DNA from 4 places in the Exiguobacterium sp. UBA6282 genome. Region 4 is predicted to be linked to each of the others. Evidence: predicted binding sites of a transcription regulator. Region 4 holds the regulator's gene; each other region holds the start of a gene.
What was found. The regulator LexA, encoded in region 4, represses DNA repair genes until DNA is damaged. The targets are predictions, from matches to a motif close to CGAACATATGTTCG.
Positions count from the first base shown of each region.

Region 1: a site for LexA is predicted at 1,249-1,262, ahead of uvrB (excinuclease ABC subunit UvrB). Genes of this name have one in related genera too.
Region 2: a site for LexA is predicted at 1,719-1,732, ahead of recA (recombinase RecA). Genes of this name have one in related genera too.
Region 3: a site for LexA is predicted at 1,754-1,767, ahead of B2751_RS07115 (NUMOD4 domain-containing protein). Genes of this name have one in related genera too.

Region 1 is NZ_DJUM01000014.1:53,042-56,241, reverse strand. It holds gene B2751_RS03995 (PDZ domain-containing protein) at 1-1,109, shown strand, start outside; gene uvrB (excinuclease ABC subunit UvrB) at 1,316-3,200, shown strand, end outside.
Region 2 is NZ_DJUM01000043.1:18,680-21,879, reverse strand. It holds gene pgsA (CDP-diacylglycerol--glycerol-3-phosphate 3-phosphatidyltransferase) at 1-389, shown strand, start outside; gene B2751_RS11270 (competence/damage-inducible protein A) at 461-1,693, shown strand; gene recA (recombinase RecA) at 1,805-2,848, shown strand; gene rny (ribonuclease Y) at 3,042-3,200, shown strand, end outside.
Region 3 is NZ_DJUM01000022.1:72,746-75,945, forward strand. It holds gene B2751_RS07100 (DNA alkylation repair protein) at 1-736, shown strand, start outside; gene B2751_RS07105 (GNAT family N-acetyltransferase) at 737-1,078, shown strand; gene B2751_RS07110 (AAA family ATPase) at 1,116-1,694, opposite strand; gene B2751_RS07115 (NUMOD4 domain-containing protein) at 1,827-2,354, shown strand; gene B2751_RS07120 (methyl-accepting chemotaxis protein) at 2,402-3,200, opposite strand, start outside.
Region 4 is NZ_DJUM01000008.1:75,730-78,929, forward strand. It holds gene B2751_RS01890 (YneB family resolvase-like protein) at 1-474, opposite strand, end outside; gene yneA (cell division suppressor protein YneA) at 520-807, opposite strand; gene lexA (transcriptional repressor LexA) at 1,019-1,633, shown strand; gene B2751_RS01905 (metal-binding protein) at 1,665-2,135, shown strand; gene B2751_RS01910 (MIP/aquaporin family protein) at 2,322-3,023, shown strand; gene glpK (glycerol kinase GlpK) at 3,067-3,200, shown strand, end outside.

The DNA.
Region 1 (3,200 bases), on a different contig from region 4:
GTCCGACCTTGTGGTTAGCACTCCTTGTCAGTTGGGTCATCGGCATCCGGCGTGTCAAACGGGAACGCGGACTGTTTCGCTCCCGGACACACGGTAAACGAAGCGATGTCCTCGAAACACTTTTACCAGGCCTACTCGTCGGTCTCGTCTTGTCCGTCGTCAGCGGATGGCTCGGATTGACAGTGACACCGCAGTACGCTCTACTGTTGCTTGGACTTTCGAGCGTCCTGCTGTTGATTGGTGTCGTTCGTTTGAACCTGCCACTCTGGCCGATCGTCTTGCTTGGACTGACCGGCTGGTTCGTGATGGATTCACGTCTTGACTCGATCCGAGCGGTCGAGCCGAAGATGGTTTTATTACTTGCAACGTTGACGCTCGTCGCGGAATGTCTCCTCGTCTGGTGGCGCGGGCAGCGGCGTCTGTCACCGTCACTCGTCGTTTCGAAGCGTGGTCGCTTCATCGGTGGGCTGTCAGCGAATAAACTTTGGCTATTGCCTTTGCTCGTCTTTGTTCCGGGCGACGTGCTTGAAGCCTGGTGGCCACGTTACAGCTTCCCGGAACTCGTTCCGGTCGTTCTCTGGTTACCGATCGGTTTCAGTTTCCTCTTTACAGGTAAGCTGCCGAAAGAATTGATGCGTCCGCTCGTTCAAGGACGTTTGATCACGAGTCTTGTTGCAGTTTTATTGACGGTTCTTGCGTACGTGACTGGTCAAGCTGAATGGCTCTACGGAATCGTCTTGTTGCTCGTCCTGCACATTTTGTTGCACCAGCGGGTCAAACGCTTGAACCGGGCGCAAACGCCGTTGTTCCTCAATGGAACGCGTGGTGCCGTTATCCTTGGAACACTTCCCGATAAACCGGCTGCTGAGATGGGCTTGATTCCAGGTGAAGCGATCTATAAGGTCAACGGTGAAAAGGTCGACTCGGAAGCATCGTTCTATGAAGCCATCCAAAAACACAAACCGTATCTGCGTCTTGAAGTCATGAACCATAACGGAGACATCCGTTTTGCGCAACGTGCCTTTTATGAACAAGATCATCATGAGCTCGGTATCCTCTTCGTCAACGAACCGGTCCACGGTCGGACGAAGGTACGCTCTTTGCATTAAACTAGTACATCCCTGTCACGGAACAGCCGTGACAGGGATTTTTTGTCGGCAGAAAAATCGAAGATCAGCACTTGAAGTAAAAAGAAACTTTTGCATTTTCGAAAAAAAGGGTAACTTCCTAAAAGGAGCACTTCATAATCGAATGTTTGTTCGTAAAGTGATACAATAGAAATAGATTTTTTAACGTGATGAGGGGGAAGCAAACGATGGATTTTGAACTCGTTTCACCATTTGAACCAGGCGGTGATCAGCCAACGGCAATCGAAAAATTGGTGACTGGGCTAAAACAAGGCGAACGACATCAGACGTTGCTTGGGGCGACCGGTACCGGGAAGACGTTCACGGTCTCGAACGTCATCAAGGAAATCAAGAAACCGACGCTCGTCCTTGCCCATAACAAAACACTAGCGGGACAACTCTACTCGGAGTTCAAAGAATTCTTCCCAAACAATGCGGTCGAATACTTCGTTAGTTTTTATGATTATTACCAACCGGAAGCGTATGTCCCATCGACGGATACGTTCATTGAGAAAGACTCTTCGATCAACGATGAGATCGATAAGTTGCGTCACTCGGCGACGTCCGCCTTGTTCGAACGAGAGGACGTCTTGATCGTCGCGTCCGTTTCGTGTATCTATGGTCTCGGTAACCCGGAAGAGTACAACAACCACGTCTTGTCACTGCGTGTCGGCAATGAGATGGGGCGAAACGAGATGCTCCGTCGTCTGATCGACATTCAGTATGAGCGTAACGACATCGACTTCCAGCGCGGACGGTTCCGCGTCCGCGGAGACGTCGTCGAAATCTTCCCGGCGTCACGCGACGAACAGTGTGTCCGGGTCGAGTTCTTCGGTGACGAGATTGAACGGATCCGTGACATGGATCCGCTGACAGGTGAGATCGTCGCGGACCGCGAGCACATCTCGATCTTCCCGGCGTCCCACTTCGTGACGGGAGATACCCGTCTACAGAAAGCGATCGCGAACATCGAGAAGGAACTTGAAGTGCAGCTTGCGAAGTTACGTGAAGACAATCAGTTGCTCGAAGCGCAACGGCTTGAACAACGGACGAACTACGACCTCGAGATGATGCGTGAGATGGGTTATTGTTCCGGAATCGAGAACTACTCGCGTCACTTGAACTTGATGCCGGAAGGGGCAACACCGTATACATTGCTCGATTACTTCCCGAAGGACTTTTTACTCGTTGCCGATGAGTCACACGTCACATTGCCACAAATTCGCGGGATGTATAACGGGGACCAGGCACGGAAACAAGTCCTCGTCGATCACGGTTTCCGTCTTCCGTCAGCAAAAGACAACCGTCCGTTACGGTTCGAGGAGTTCGAGGAAAAAGTCAGTCAGGCGATCTATATCTCGGCGACACCAGGACCGTATGAACTCGAACATTCGAAAGAGATGGTCGAGCAAATCATCCGTCCGACCGGTCTCGTTGATCCAACGATCGAGATTCATCCGATCACAGGACAAATCGATTACTTGATGGATAACATCCGTGACCGGGTCGCGAAGAACGAACGCGTTCTCGTGACGACACTGACGAAGAAGATGGCAGAAGATTTGACCGATTACTTGAAAGAGAATGGCGTCAAGGTCAACTACATGCACTCGGAGATCAAGACGCTGGAACGGATTGAAATCATACGTGACTTGCGGCTCGGAAAATACGATGTCCTTGTCGGGATCAACTTGTTACGAGAAGGACTCGATATTCCGGAAGTCTCACTCGTGACGATTCTTGATGCTGATAAGGAAGGGTTCCTCCGGTCGGACCGTTCGCTGATTCAAACGATTGGTCGGGCGGCTCGGAACTCGGAAGGACACGTCATCTTGTTTGCTGATAAAGTCACCGATTCGATGCAACGGGCGATCGATGAGACGGAACGTCGTCGCGCGATCCAGATGGCGTTCAACGAAGAACATGGCATCACGCCGCAGACGATCAAAAAAGACGTGCGTGGTGTTATCAGTACGACGATCGAGAGCGACGATACCGTCGAAAAACTCGAGAAGTTCAACAAACTTAAAAAACCGGAGCGCGAAACGTTGCTTGAACAGCTCGACCAAGAGA
Region 2 (3,200 bases), on a different contig from region 4:
GCAAACAAAATCTAGTAACGAACTTTGGAAAATTCATGGATCCACTTGCCGATAAGATGTTAGTCGCTGCTGCGCTCGTCTACCTTGTGGAACTTGAGTTCGTTGCGGCATGGATCGTCGTCATCATTCTCTGCCGTGAGTTCGCTGTCACAGGTCTTCGTCTTGTCGCATCTGACGAAGGCATCGTTCTTGCTGCCGGAAACTCTGGAAAAGCAAAGACATGGGTCCAGTTGACATCGATTACAGCGTATTTATTGCACGATATCGTTTTTGCGATGTGGAATATTCCATTCGCAGATATCACGATGTGGCTTGCTCTTATCTTGACGATCTATTCAGGCGTCGAGTATTTCTCGAAAAACATCAAGTTAATTACGAAATCCATGTAAGTTGGATCAATTTAGACTGTTCGTCATACCGAACAGTCTTTTCTTATACTTCAAGAAGGTGAGGAATCAACATGAAAGCAGAAATCATCGCAGTCGGAAGTGAGCTTCTCCTTGGAGAAATCACCAACACGAATGCACAGTACCTTTCCGAATGGCTAGCCAGTGCAGGAATTGACGTTCATTATCATACAGTCGTCGGTGACAACCGCGAGCGGATGCAGGAAACGTTCCGTCAGGCGCAACAGCGGGCGGATCTCCTTGTCATCACAGGGGGGCTTGGACCGACCGAGGATGACTTGACGAAAGAGGTGCTCGCTGACCTGCTTGGGCGCGATCTCGTTCTCGATCAAGCAGCGTACGAAAGAATCGAAGGATTCTTGAAGACACGTCAACGGGAGATGACGAACAATGAACGGAAACAAGCATTAGTCATCGCTGGCGCGACGGTTTTACGCAATGATGCGGGTCTTGCTCCCGGTATGTCGGTGCAGACGGAGCACCACCAATATATCGTTTTACCCGGTGTGCCACGTGAGATGAAGCAAATCCTCAAAGATCACTTCAGTCATTTGTTCGGTCAAGAGACAATCCGTTCCCGAACACTACGTTTCTTCGGAATCGGAGAATCGGCTCTAAACGATCGCCTGGAAACGTTAATCAAAGAAGCAACCAATCCATCGGTCGCCCCTTATGCGGAACTCGCTGAAGTACGGTTGCGTCTGACTGCTAAAGCACTCGATCAACAGGAAGCCGACCGTATGCTCGATGAACTGGAACAACACGTACTGGCTGAAGTGGGCATGTACTTTTATGGATATGGCGAGACAAGCCTGCCGGAAGTCGTACTGAAACGGTATCAAGAAGCAGGATTGACACTGTCACTCGCCGAATCACTGACGGGAGGAGCTGCCGCAAGTGGACTCGTTGATGTCAGCGGTGCGAGTCAAGTGTTGCGTGGGAGCGCCGTCGTGTATGATGATGCAGCGAAGCAAGGCGTATTATCGGTACCGGAAGTTTTGTTACGAGAGCATACTGCTGTCAGTAAAGAAGTCGCAATCGCGATGGCTGAAGGGGTACGCGAACTGTATCAATCCGACATCGCCGTCGCGTTGACAGGGGAAGCAGGTCCGACAAGCAACAGCGGAAAAGTGGTCGGAACCGTCTATTGTGCTGTTGCGGACGCACATGGAACACGCATCGTCGAATGGCAATATCCATCGTTCGACCGGGGAATGATTCGACTGCGCGCCGTCAAGGATACCTATTTCCTTCTACTGAAACATCTCGAAAAAGCATCCGAGTGAGAAAATTGGTCAAAGTGCAAGTATGCGAATAAATGTTCGTAAAATGCTTGTCATTCGGTCTCAAAAGAAGTACAATAATCTCAGTAAGATAATTAAAAGGAGGCCTGCTACGTGAGTGATCGTAAAGCAGCACTTGAGATGGCGTTACGCCAGATAGAGAAACAGTTCGGTAAAGGTTCCATCATGAAACTCGGAGAAAATGCGGATCAGAAGGTATCAGTGATCTCTTCTGGATCGATTACATTAGATATTGCCCTAGGTGCAGGTGGATACCCACGTGGACGGGTCATCGAAGTATACGGACCTGAATCGTCAGGTAAAACGACGGTAGCGCTTCATGCAATCGCAGAAGTTCAAAAACAAGGTGGACAAGCAGCATTCATCGATGCAGAGCACGCGCTTGATCCAGCATACGCAAATAAACTCGGTGTCAACATCGATGAGCTCCTCTTGTCACAACCGGATACTGGGGAGCAGGCACTTGAAATCGCGGAAGCACTCGTTCGTTCTGGTGCGGTCGATATTCTTGTCGTCGACTCTGTTGCGGCACTCGTACCAAAAGCAGAGATTGAAGGCGAGATGGGTGACTCACACGTCGGTCTTCAAGCGCGTTTGATGAGCCAAGCGCTTCGTAAGTTGTCTGGTGCAACGAATAAATCGAAAACGATCGTCATCTTCATCAACCAAATCCGTGAAAAAATCGGTGTTATGTTTGGTAACCCGGAAACGACTCCAGGTGGTCGAGCACTCAAATTCTACTCGTCTGTTCGTTTAGAAGTGCGTCGTGCGGAAGCGTTGAAAAACGGTACGGACGTCGTCGGTAACAAAACGAAGATCAAGGTTGTCAAAAACAAAATTGCTCCTCCGTTTAAACAAGCAGAAGTTGATATCATGTACGGTCTCGGTATTTCGAAGGTCGGTGAGTTGATCGACATCGGAACGGATCTGGATATCGTTCAAAAGAGTGGTGCATGGTATTCGTACAACTCAGAGCGTCTTGGTCAAGGGCGTGAGAACGCGAAGCAATACATGGTCGAGCATCCGGAAGTCGCAGCAGAGGTCGAACGTTTGATTCGTGAACATCACGGTCTCGTCGATCGCGAAGAGCCGGTTGATTTCGAAGCAGAACAACCAGAAGATCTATTTGCTGAATAAACCGTTTCAGAGAGGATTCGCATACGAATCCTCTCTTTTTTAGTGTAAAAGAGGAAAACAGTGGAATTCTTTCCCGTCCGTTCGTTGACAATGAACGAGTGCTATCCTTACAATATAGATGTACGTTTTTTAGACAGCTTCGATGAAATACCGAAATGAACTAAGAAACACCTTGCAAAGGGGAGGTGAACCCATGAGTACACTGACTTGGATTGTCATACTTCTCCTCACTTTGCTGATCGCATTCATCGTAGGCTACTTCTTGCGGAAATCGATTGCAGAAGCGAAAATTCAAGGCGCAGAAACGGAAGCGAATAAAATCGTTGAACGTGCGCGTGAATCGGCTGAGGCA
Region 3 (3,200 bases), on a different contig from region 4:
GTATTCGACGTCTGAGTTCGCTGTCCGGCGTTTTCTACTCGCTGATCAAGAGCGTTATCTCGAGCAAGCACTCATGTGGGCAACATCAGACGATGAACATGTTCGGCGCTTAGCGTCGGAAGGGACACGACCGCGTCTGCCATGGGGACAAGCGATTCCGAGTCTGATTGCTGATCCGCGACCGGCGTTACCGGTTCTTGACGCGTTACTACAGGATCCGTCACTCTACGTCCGAAAAAGTGTCGCCAATCACTTGAACGATATTTCAAAGACACATCCGGAATATCTGATTGAGCGGATCGAACGTCACTTAGGAACAGATCCGAACACGGACTGGATTTTGCGCCACGCCTCCCGGACGTTACTCAAACGCGGAAATCCAGAAGTCTTACAATTGTTCGGTCACGTTACGCAAGGTGAGGTCGAGATTACAAATTTAGTCGTCTCGCCGGTTACGATTGGTGGAGAGCTCGACTTCTCGTTCACTGTGACGAGTTCAGTTCCACAACGTTTACGCTTGGAGTACGCGATCGATTACGTCAAACAACGCAGAACGAGTCGGAAGGTGTTTCAACTGCGGGAGCGGGAAGTTAAAGGTGTCTTACAAGTCGAACGACGCCAATCGTTTCGGAACATGACGACGCGTGTCCATTATCCTGGTACACACACATTGACGATTTTGATTAATGGAGAGGCTTACGCGACAGCAACGTTTGAGGTCGAGGAGGAGAGCTGAATGCAAGGACGGCATCCGGATTTTAAAACGTCACGATTATTTGTCGAAGCAACGGATGAAGAATCGGGTTGTAAGTGGACGTTGCATGCGATACGTGAGAAAACGATCATCGGAACGATTATCTTCACTTGGAATGCATCCACCGGAACCTTACGTTACACGACGACTGATGAGGACGATCGGCACGGGTACATCACAGAAGCCTTGACGTCGATTTTGTCTTATCTCGCACGGACGTTATTACTGACGCGTGTTTATAGTGAAGCGGGCAGTGACACGGTCTGGCGTCGGAACGGATTTCAGTTGCAGGCGAATCGATATGCACGCGAACTTCATCATTAAAGCCCCGTCTGCTGAGCAGAACGGGGCTTATTTGTGATTAGACCGTTGTTTTCGACCAGTTGAAATGTTCGCAAATCGCTTCAGCGCTTTCACGCGCACTTAACTGTTCCGTATCAAGAAAGAGGTAATTGACGTCCGGCAATTCGCCTGGTAGCGAGCGTGTCCGGTATCCGTCCGCCGTCTCGCGTAAGTCTTGTTCAGAAGTAGCGAGGTCGCGCTTCGTCACTTTGTGCGTCAATCGGTTTTCGGTCGTGTTCCGGTGCAGACGGGTCGCGACCGGCGCATCCAGTTCAACGATATAGACGTCAGCACCTGCTTGTTCGAACAACTCAACCGTTTCTTCGATGAACTCGAGACCACCACCTTCGACGCCGAATAGACAGAGGAATGTAAACAGGACACCTTCAAGCGAACTGTTCGCCATTTCCTTGAACATCTCGCGCCGAATCGTATCTTTTAAGCGGTGATGGGCGGGTTCAGAGAAATCAAAGTAAGGCAATAACAAGTCGATCGTCTGGTGGTTATGGAAGACTTTCATCTCCGTCAACCGTTCGATTTCCTGACCAATCGTCATCTTTCCGACTGCTTGGGGACCAAGTAACAAGACAAATTTCATGGACGAACCTCATTTCCTTTTTCTGCTAAGAATAGCACATTCCGATGAGTGACATCACTAGAACGTTTGTTCGTAATTTGATATAATTCAGGTATGAAGTCCCGTCGTGTCCTTGTCTGAAGGAGGACAACTATGCAAGAGCAATGGAAGGCCGTCATCGGCTATGTAGGTATATATGAAGTCTCGTCACTTGGTCGCGTAAGGTCGCTTGATCGGACGATCGTGACGTGTCGCGGCGTCCGGCAACGCCGAAAAGGTGTCTTGCTCCGACCGCGGCTCAATCGGGAAGGATATCGGAAAGTCACGCTCTATCAACGGGGGCGAGGAGAACGAGTGCAGGTCGGTCTACTCGTTGCGCAAGCTTTTCTGACGGTCGACGTTACGGAAGTGCGACTCGTCCGACGCAACGGTAAACGAGCTGATGATCAGTTGTCGAACTTAGACGTGTTGCCTTCATTTGATCAGCAGTATACCGAACTACTTGGTGAGTTTGATCTCTTATTAGAACAACATGTGACACTGTCATCATTCCAGATTCGAGCGATTCGCGCCCAATATGAAAAAGGGAAGACGATTCGTCAACTGGCGGAGCAGTATCAGGTGACTGAGAACCGGATTCGCAATATCATCGATAAAAAGGAAGCACGTTATATCGGCTGAGAACAGAGGAAAAGAGCGCTTGCCAGGAATGGCAGGCGCTCTTTTTGTTAAGACGACGATTCGCTCGAGCGAACGGTCTGTTGCAACGAACTGATCCGTGACTCGAGTACCGCGCTATGTGTCTTCAATTCCGTTTGCTGAATGACGTGGTGTTGCATTTGATCCCCGAGTACTTGGCTGTAGGACGAGAGCTCTGACATCAACTTTTGGACAGATTGTAGATGCTGTTGCATATTCGACTGGACTTCTGCGACGATTTGACGTTGGTGTTCAACGGTCCCCAGTGTCGTCTCGATCGTCGTCGCTTCAGTCAGCATCTGTTGCAAGTGCTCCGTTGCCGTCTCGAGCTGTTGTGACGTCGAGAGAAACCGTTCCGTCATCTGCGAGAGCGCTTGTTCGACTTGATCGAGACCCGTCGTCCACGTCTGATTGACCTGACGGATGTGGTCCGTACTCGTCCGGATATCGATCGCTAGTCTTTCGACTTCCTTGGCCACGACCGTGAAGCCACGACCGGCTTCGCCAGCACGAGTTGCCTCGATCAGCGCATTTAGCGATAGGCGGCGCGTCTCTTCAGCGACACGCTGGATGTGGGAAATTGAGGTCTCCATCTGCTGCTGTAGATGTGAGGTCTGTTGCAAGATTTGCTCTGTCGTCGCGGATTGTTCCTTCAGCAAGTGGCTTTCTTGTTGTAATGTCCCCAGTGTCGTGTGATTCGTCTGAACAGTCTGTTGAAAACGAGTTACGGCACGTTGGCTGTTCAGAAGTGTCGTTTGCATTTCGCTTAACGCATCGTGTCCTTGGGCAGTCAAACGTGTGGAGGCGATGATCGTCTGATTCATCTGC
Region 4 (3,200 bases):
TCCTTGGCGATTGAGATTTCGTTCCGGGCGAAAACCTTGTTCGACTGCTCGCCGCATGCCACGGGCGATTTTTGCATTATGCAGTTTCCGTTGGTATTCTTCCACGAGTGAGACGATCTCAAGGACCATCGCTTCTGCATCCGCGAGTTGATATTCTCCATCTGAATCAAGCGTCATCAAGCGGACCCCATGTTTTTTGAATGTATGCAAAATAGCGATTTTTGCATTCCCTCGACCAATCCGTGTATCATCCGTCACGAGGACCGCATCTACCGTATCGCGTGTCACATAATCAAGAACTGTTAGCATCCCTTCCCGATCAACATCATATCCACTCTCTTTTTCAGAGACGATATCTACGACATCAAACCCCTTTTGAGACGCAACCTTCGAAAGCTCCATCCGTTGGCGTTCAATCGAACTATCTTGTGCTTCTTTTTCGGTCGATACTCGACAATAAATCACGACCTTCATCGTACCTCACATCCCTGTTCGTTCTTTCACAACTTTTCCATTTTGTCATTGTTGTGCGATTGGTACAACGATTTTGCTTTTTGAGATGACATGTTTTGTCTCAACATCATTATTTTTGATCAACCAGTTGACGTATTCCTCATCTGACATCGAACCGTCATTGTAGACTTCAGCAATTTGTTCGACTGTAGCGTTCTCATCGACCGTAACGGAAGCCGTCATCAATTGTGCTACCTTTTCATCTGGGCGTGGTGTGAGTAAAAAGATCACGAAGGCAATACTTAATGCATAGAAGAGAATAGAAAAAGCATGAGTACGAATCGTATGAATCATCATGAATCCCTCCAAATATGAAATGAATGAGTTAGAATAAACGTTCGCGGAACAATTGTTCGCATAATTCATAATAAACACAGAACCCGTGTTCGGTCAACACAAAATGTCGAACAATTGTTTGTACGCTCATTTGTTCTATGTTATAGTGAATTTAGAAACATATATTCTTACATTTCAAACTTCAATCCAGAAAGAGGTGGCAATTCGTATGCGGAAAATGTCTAAGCGCCAACAAGAGATTCTCGACTACATCGTCTCTGAAGTGAAACTGAAGGGGTATCCACCATCAGTTCGTGAAATCGGAGAAGCAGTCGGACTCGCGTCTAGCTCGACGGTACACGGTCATTTGGATCGACTCGAGAAACGGGGAATGATTCGCCGTGACCCGACGAAACCACGTGCGATTGAGATATTGCTTGATAAGCCTGAAGAAATCACGGAAGCTATCGTTCATGTTCCCGTCATCGGGAAAGTCACAGCTGGTCTTCCGATTACAGCGATTGAAAACATCGAAGAACAGTTCCCGCTCCCTGCACATTATGTAGGAAACGAAACGGTCTTCATGTTGACGATCGATGGTGAATCAATGATTAACGCAGGTATTCTTGACGGCGATCGCGTCATCGTACGCCAACAAAACACAGCAGAAAACGGAGAAATCGTCGTAGCTATGACCGAAGATAGCGAAGCGACGGTGAAACGGTTCTTCTTAGAAGATCAACAGGTACGTCTACAACCAGAAAATGACTCGATGGATCCGATGTATTTCGATAATGTCTCCATTCTTGGTAAGGTAATCGGCGTGTATCGGACGATTCATTGACGGAGGGACCAGTTACGACTGGTCTTTTTTCATGCCTTCAGGAAATGTACATGATACCGTCAATACCGTCGCACTGACGGGTTACGTTGCGTATTCGGTCGCAACGCAACAAACGGATTGGTTACCGACTGCCATCGGTATCGCTGTCGGTACGCTTTGGTTGTCACCTGACCTCGATTTAAAGTCAGAACCGTATTATCGCTTTGGACCATTTCGAGTCCTGTGGATGCCTTATGTGAAGATCATGCCCCACCGCTCGATCTGGTCACATGGATTGATCATTGGGGATGTCATCCGACTCCTTTATAGTGCTGCACTTGTGATTCCCTTATTATTTCTCAGCTTGTATTTTCAAGTCATCGCGTCAGAGACCATTGATTCCTGGTTCGCTTCCCTACCCGCTTTTGTCATTGGTATCATGGTGGCGAGTACAATTCATATCCTACTAGATTATTCCAGTAGTTGGTTTCGACCTAAAAAAAGAAAAAAGCGTCGTCGTTAACACCTCTTTTGCTTGCTTGCAGGCAAGACGAGGTGTTTTCTTATCCAATTTTTCGTATCTTTAAACATTAAAATAAAAAATTTCCATTCCTATATTTCAATTATATGTATTGAAAACGTTATCAAATCGGAGTAATTTAAAGTAGAAAGACCATTATTTGCTTTAATCCAAAGGGAGGGTTTTTGCATGAATAACTTTGTATTGGAAATGATCGGTACGATGATCCTCATTCTGCTCGGGGATGGTGTCGTCGCCGGTGTCGTCTTGAGAAAGACGAAGTCCGAAAACAGCGGATGGATTGTCATCACGTTCGCTTGGGGTCTTGCCGTCATGACAGGAGCGTTCGTCGCTGCTGAGAGTGGAGCGCACTTGAACCCTGCTTTAACAATTGCACTTGCTTTAAACTCTGATTTACCGTGGGCAGACGTTCCTGTCTATATTGCCGGACAACTTGTCGGAGCTTTCATCGGCGCCATTCTCGTTTGGCTTCATTACATGAAACATTTTGAAGCGACTGATGATCAAGCTGCAAAACTCGGTGTGTTCGCAACAGGTCCAGCGATTCGCCATACGCCGTCGAACTTGATTTCTGAAATCATCGGGACATTCGTTCTCGTCTTCGGTATCTTGGCGCTCGGTTTAACGACATTCGGTGACGGCTTAAAACCACTTATCGTCGGTTTACTCGTCGTCGTCATCGGTCTATCACTTGGTGGTACAACAGGATATGCCATCAACCCGGCCCGTGACCTTGGACCGCGTATCGCACATGCTATCTTACCGATTCCGAATAAAGGGTCATCTGACTGGGGCTACTCATGGATTCCAGTTGTTGGTCCAATCATCGGCGGAGCGCTTGCCGTGTTCATCTATCAATTGATCTACTAAGATCACGTTTCACAAACACATACCGCTCAAGGGGGATTTCGAAATGGAAAACAAGTATATCCTAGCACTCGACCAAGGTACGACAAGCTCACGTGCGATCATCTTCGATCACGACGGGAAAATCGTCAACTCGGCACAACGGGAATTCAAGCAATACTTCCCGCAACCAGGCTGGGT